DNA from 2 places in the Halomonas sp. TG39a genome. Region 2 is predicted to be linked to the other one. Evidence: predicted binding sites of a transcription regulator. Region 2 holds the regulator's gene; the other holds the start of a gene.
What was found. The regulator FliA, encoded in region 2, starts transcription of late flagellar genes. The targets are predictions, from matches to a motif close to CTAAAGTTNNNNNNNNNNCNGCCGATA.

Region 1: U738_RS10390 (DUF4019 domain-containing protein) is a predicted target of FliA. The motif match lies at 2,147-2,173, and genes of this name have one in related genera.

Annotation. Positions count from the first base shown of each region.
Region 1 is NZ_JQLV01000001.1:2,319,897-2,323,306, forward strand. It holds gene U738_RS10380 (slipin family protein) at 1-56, opposite strand, end outside; gene U738_RS10385 (NfeD family protein) at 116-1,474, opposite strand; gene U738_RS10390 (DUF4019 domain-containing protein) at 1,682-2,089, opposite strand; gene U738_RS10395 (class I SAM-dependent DNA methyltransferase) at 2,294-3,037, shown strand; gene U738_RS10400 (isochorismatase family protein) at 3,197-3,410, shown strand, end outside.
Region 2 is NZ_JQLV01000001.1:3,722,238-3,725,647, forward strand. It holds gene flhF (flagellar biosynthesis protein FlhF) at 1-370, shown strand, start outside; gene U738_RS16760 (hypothetical protein) at 367-933, shown strand; gene U738_RS16765 (flagellar protein FlhE) at 959-1,387, shown strand; gene U738_RS16770 (RNA polymerase sigma factor FliA) at 1,414-2,115, shown strand; gene U738_RS16775 (motility protein A) at 2,156-2,977, shown strand; gene U738_RS16780 (OmpA/MotB family protein) at 2,983-3,410, shown strand, end outside.

The DNA.
Region 1 (3,410 bases), 1.4 Mb from region 2:
GAGGCGGCGATTAGTAGCACCACTAATACGACTGGGACAAGATACGAAAGAATCATGGGGCACCTCGTTTAGCGGATGATCAATTACCCAACGACAGCCACCAAGGCCAGGGTCGCTAGGGATGTGAGACATAGACCGTCAAGCCTTCAAGACGCACTACCTTCAGCTCCTCACCCTGCTTGACGGGAGCATCGCTCACCGCATTCCAACGTTCGCTGTGCAGCCAAACGTGGCCGTTGGTTTCAAAATCTTCCAGGGCAACGGCACTAGCACCTATCATCTGCTCGATACCGGTATGCGCCGGGCGACGGCGCAGCGTGGCAAAGCGCGTCAACGTCCACAGCATCAGGCCGCCGGATACCAGCGCCACGCCGCCAATCAGCGGTAATGAAATCGCCATGTACTCGGCATCCATGAGCATGATCGACCCGAGTACAAAAGCAATAATGCCGCCGAGCCCCAGCACACCAAAGCTGGGCATCAGAGCCTCGCCCACCATCAAGGCAAGCCCGACGACAATCAGCGCCAGACCAGCGTAGTTGATCGGCAGCACCTGAAATGCAAACAGGGCGAGCAACAGGCAAATCACGCCAATGGTGCCGGGAAACAAGCTACCGGGACTGGCAAGCTCGAAAACCAGCCCGTAGAAGCCGATGATCATCAAAAAGAAGGCGATGTTGGGGTTGGTAATCAGCGACAGCACCTGGGTGCGCCAATCCGGATCGAAGCGCTCGATAGTGAGGTCGGCGGTCTCGAGGGTGGCATCACCGCTTTGCATAACCACGCTGATGCCGTCGATCTGTTCAAGTAGATCGGTGAGATCGCGCGCCACCACTTCGATGACGTTCTGCTCCAGCGCCTCGCTGGCGGTGAGGTTGACGGCATCACGCACCGCGTCTTCTGCCCAATCGGCATTGCGATCATGGCGTTCCGCCAGGCTGCGGATAAAGCTCACCGCGTCTTCCATCACCTTGCGTTCCATGGCGCTACCCTCGCCTTCCGACTCGTCAGCCGCGCTGTCATCGTCGCCTTCATTGCTGCCGGGCAGCCCGCCGCCCATCTGAATGGGCGTGGCCGAACCGAGATGCGTCGAGGGGGCCATGGCGGCCACATGGCTGCCGTAAAGCAGATAGGTGCCCGCGCTTGCCGCGCGCGCACCGCTGGGGGATACGTACATGACGACGGGGACATCAGCGTTGAGCATCTCGCGAATCATGTCGCGGGTAGTGTCGACCAGTCCGCCGGGGGTATCGAGCTCGACGATCACCACTTCGCTGCCCTGCTCGCGGGCTTTATCCAAGCCGCGCTCGAAGTAATCCTTGGTCGCCGGGCCGATCGCGCCTTCGATATTGAGCACCAGCGCGCTGGAAGAAGAGGACTGCGCCATGGCCTGCCAGGTCAACGACATGGTAGCCATTAGCAAACCGGCAACTATCAACCAGAGCCAGTGCGGTTTGAGAGAAAGGGTTTGCATACCCACTCCTCGCATTCAACGCCTGAACATTCCCCTCTGAATCTGAAGCTTATCCATAGCAACATACACAAGGCTATCTACTCAACGTAGCAGCCACTTTGAGCTTCGTCATGAACAACGTGAAGGCAAGCTTCGTGGGTAAAAAGAGCCTGAACCAAGTTAGCGATTTTGAAGGCCAGAGGTGGTCGAAATATTTTGAGGAATCGGTTAGTTCAAGTAATAACCACTCACTTTCCACGTCCCCTCTTCCAAGTGAGGGGTGATGGTTTCCGTAATCTGCGGCCTGTTTTCAAAACTTGTTTGGAACGTCAAAACCGCGTAGTCATCTCTTGGAGCCCCTGGCATAGAGGTTTCGCGAACGACGCTTACTTGCCGACGGGATTGAACCGCACCAAAGTCACGGCGCGCTGCACCAATCGTCCGTTCTAACATGTGCGGTGAAAGCGGCTTTTTTAGTAATGAAGACGAAGTTTCCCATGCCTGCTCATACTGACCGCTATCGATGGCTTCTAGCCACGCCAACGCCGCCGCCTCTGCATCACTGCTGTTTGCATGAGCTTGGGAGGATAGCGAGAGAAACAAGGTGGCAAAGATAAAGATCAGGTTTTTGGGCATAGCAGGGTCTCTTGGCATTTAACAACGACCAGAGAAATCTTCATGGCCTTTGCTATATATCGGTAAACGTCAGGATTTCTTTAGGGTCCCAGAAGGTATTTGATGAACACCAACGCTCCTAGCTATGGCTCTGCTTCTCAAACCCTACCCGCTCGTTTACTATGCGCCACCCACAATCTTTCAGTTGCCACTATTTAGGTCACCATGCCCGTCAACGTCCTCTATACCGACCTTTCTGGCTACTACGATTTGATGTGCGTAGATATCGACTATCAAGCGCAAAGTCACGCCATTCGCAGGCTGCATCAGATTTTCGGTAACGGCGGTACGACACACCTAGATTTAGCCTGTGGCACCGGCCCACACGTGCGCCATTTCATTGATCTTGGATACGCCAGCAGCGGGTTGGATATCAACCAACCCATGCTGGATATCGCCGCCACACGCTGCCCAGAAGCGCTCTTCACGTTGCAAGACATGAGCGACTTCAAAGCCAACGAACCTCAAGACTTAATCACCTGTTTTTTATACTCAATCCACTACAGCGATGGCATTGAAAAGCTCAAAGCGTGTATATCCAGTGTTTATCGTGCACTCAAGTCTGATGGCATTTTCTGTTTTAACGCCGTCGATAAAGACAAAATCGATAACGCTTTATCTGTTAAGCACAGCGCCAAACAAGCAAACGATTTATTCACCTTCCGCTCCGGATGGCACTACAGCGGCCAAGGCGAAAAGCAGTCGCTTAGACTCAGCATTGAAAAAGCCAACGCTGAAGGAACACTGCTATGGAACGACGAACACCCCATGGTAGCCGTCAGCTTTGCAGAGTTAAGCGCACTCTTAGCGCCTCACTTTGAGGTTCATGTGTTTGAGCACAACTATGAAAAGATCATCCCCTGGGATAACGCCTCAGGAAACTCTATTTTTGTCTGTGTGAAGAAATAAACCCTGCTTGCCCCTGAAAATCACCATCTCCCGTGCTGTCCGTCAGAAAACGTTGGCCATACATGGCCGAAATTGTCCCCTTTGTGACCGGTCAACGCATCGTTGGCTGAATGCGTAACAGCTAATCTGTAGCCTCACTTCACCACGATGAGATTAGCCATGGCCCAGCCTAAAACCGCATTGTTATTAATTGATGTTCAAGCCTCCTTTCCCGCCCGCGATTACTGGGTAGAATCACTGGCTCAGGCGTGGTGCCCCAAGCAGCGTGCAGTGCTAAATGCAGCCCAGGCCAACGCTATACCGGTTGTGCGCGTTCTGCATGAAGAACCTGGCAGCCAAGGGGCTTTCGACCCTGATAATGGCCTTATTCGTC
Region 2 (3,410 bases):
AGCGCGCCGCTACTGGCTAACCCCTGCACGGCTGGGGGCTGAGGTGCTCTCGCTACTGTTAACACAGCTGCAAAGTGAAGGCTTGGCCGCCTTGACGCGGCGCGCGTGGCAGCAGTTAAAAGAGGCCGATAGCGGTGATCTCAATGCCGAAGTACGGCTGTTAATGGCCAGCGGTGTGGCGTCGGTCGCTGGGCATCTCGATGTTGCCGATGATGAGGAGGCGCAGACGCTGCGCGGCGATCTGCTCAACCTACTAGGCGCCAGCCGTCGCCGCCGCGATACCGGTATGCTTGATGCGCTGGTCTACGCCTTTATGGCGCGGGATGCGATTCGTCAAATGGGCAGTGTGAGTCGAGAGGGTGTGGCGTGAGCGAACAAGATCAAGCCTCGGGACTGCGCAAGTGGGCAAACCTGCAGCGCCAACAGCAGCAGGCTGAGGGGGCGGTTGATGTTGCGGCGGCAGAACCTGTGGCCGAACACGTTTCACCCCTATCAACGCCGACGCGAGCGGCGCTGGAAGAGCCCAGGACGGTGGCGCCGCCCAGGCCCAAAATTCCGCTTATAGTAGTTGGGCTGCCCGGTCGCGGCGTAGTTCAGGTGAGTAAGGTCAAAGCACGTCTGGGGCAGTGGTCAACGCTAGGTCGAAACTGGGCCGGTGAGCCTGATGACTGGGATATTCGCATCGTCATGGCGGAAACGTCTGAGCTTGCGCAACTGAGCGACCAATACAGCCGCTGGGCGCTGTGGATTAGTAGCGATGCCGATGCGTTTGCGACCATGTTCCGTACGTTGCGCCAGTTGCATGAGGGTGGTGGGCCGCGTCGTTTGCTGGCACTCCATGAGCCGCACTTGCCGCGCCAGGGGCTACTCGATAACTTGCGTGAGGCTGCTGATTACTACTTAAATATGGAGTTACTGGTACTTGCACGATGAGCGCACTCTGCCAAGGAGACCAAGCATGCTAAGCTGGCCGTTAACAGGGCGGCTGCCGTTGATCGCGGCGCTGCTGACAGGGTGTCTATGGGCAGGTTTAACGGGGAGCGCCCAGGCAGCGCCCGGTAGCTGGAGCACTCAGATACCGGGACTGATGGTGGCGATGAGTGATCGGGCAAGCAGTAGTCAGGCGGCCACCCCACCCGACGTCGCCAGCCTGCAGTCAGGCCAGCTTGGGCGTATACAGTGGCAGTTTCACTACCCCCCCAGTGCGCACTTAAACGCTTGGCTGTGCCATCCTGAGCAGTGCGTTGCGTTAACGGGTATGCGGGGTTCTACTACCGCGCTAGCGGGACGAGACGCCGATGCGCCGTTGCATTTTCGCTTCGCCTTACGTCCAGGTCAGCGGCCTGTTCGGGTGCAGGGATTGCAAATGATTGTGAATTATCAGTGAAGGCTGGATAGCCGCGAGGCGAGAATATGTACACAGCACAGGGCAGAATTAAACAAAATGAGCTGTTGACTCAATACATGCCATTAGTGCGACGTCAGGCCTTGACGCTACAGGTTCGATTGCCAGCGAGTATTGAGCTCGACGACCTTATTCAAGCCGGGATGGTGGGGCTGCTGGAAGCGCTGGGGCGCTTCGACGCTACCCAGGGAGCCACCTTCGCGACCTTTGCCAGTCAACGTATTCGCGGTGCGATGATGGACGAGTTGCGCACCCGCGACTGGCTGCCGCGCAGCGTACGCCGCTCAGCGCGGGCGGTTGACCGCGCCGTTCGCCAATTAGAGCAGCAGCTCGGGCGAGCGCCGGAAGAGCACGAAATTGCTCACCACCTAGAGATGCCGCTGAGCGACTATCAGCAGCTCCTTAACGACACCAACAGCGGCCAGCTATTGCCGTTTGAAGAGCTAGTCGCCGATGGCGGCGAGCCTATCAGTCATGAACTGGGCAATTCACCGTTCGAGCAGTTGCTGGATGGACAGCAGCGGCAAACGCTGATTGATGCGATTGAAGCGCTGCCAGAGCGTGAAAAGTTGCTTATGGCGCTGTACTACCAAGAAGAACTCAACCTCAAGGAAGTAGGGGCTGTGTTGGGCGTAACGGAGTCACGCGTTTCTCAACTACACAGCCAGGCCGTAAGTCGTTTACGCGCTCGCTTACACGACTCGGCATAACACCTCTTTTTACTCACTTGTGACCGGCAAGGAGCCGTGGATGAATCCTTCGACGCTGATAGGCATATTTGCCAGCATACTGCTGTTGGTGAGCGTGCTGTTTTTAACCGCAGAGTCCCCTGAAAGCTTTATCAATTTTCCGGGTCTGGCCATCGTGGTGACCGGTACCCTGGCGGCGACCTTTATCAGCTATCCGCTGAAAGAGGTGCTGCGTGTCGTACGGCTGGTGGGCTTGGTATTTCGGCGCGAAAATACCTATATGCGTGACGATATCCGCGAATTGGTCGATATGTCACGGCTGTGGTTTAAAGGCGATGTGCGCGCGGTCGAGCGCGAGTTGGAGCATACCCGCAATCCGTTTCTGCGCACCGGGATCCAACTGGTGATCGCCAACACCAAAGAGGACGAAATTTTTGACATGTTGCGCTGGCGCATCGCCCGCCTTAAAGCGCGTGAGCATGCCGAGGCACAAATATTTCGCACCATGGCCACCTATGCGCCTGCGTTTGGCATGATCGGTACCCTGGTAGGGCTGGTCAATATGCTGGAAGTCATGGATGCAGGCGACTTGCAGGTGATTGGGCCGCGCATGGCGGTGGCCCTGCTGACTACCTTCTATGGCATTTTACTCGCCAACTTAGTGTTTAAACCGATTGCGGTGAAGTTAGAGCGCCGCACCGAAGAGCGACTGATTACCATGAACATGGTGCTGGAAGGTATTTCGCTGATTACCAAGCGTCGCCTGCCGTCGTTTATCGAAGAGACACTCAACTCCTTTGTGGCTAACTACCACGATGAAATTCGTGATAACAGCGTCAAACCCAGGCCTGACTCGTCGGTGAGTTCGGCGGCCAAGGGGTAGGCCCGATGCTAGACCGCGATACACGCCACGCGCTGGAAATGACGCCGTCGCCAGGCGATGGTGAAGAGGGCTGGTTAACCAGCTATCTGGATGTATTGACGCTGCTGATCACGCTCTTTGTACTGCTGCTTTCACTGACGCCGCCGGGCGGCGGTGAAGCGGCTGATACTGCTTTCATGCGTTCGGCCAGCGCGGTATCATCATTGCCGCTGGCGTCTCTAGCCACCGGGATTCAGCCCCGCCACGCTGGGGTGCAGCCGCAGTTTGACGGGCTTGATATTCCTGGAGTCAGCGTTTCGCAAGGCCGCGAAGGGGTGACGCTGCGGATTGATACCAGCCTGCTATTCCCCAGCGGCCAAGCGGTACTAACCCCCCAAGGGCGAGGCGTGGTTGAAAGCCTTATCGGTGTGCTGACGAATTTTGATGGCCAGAT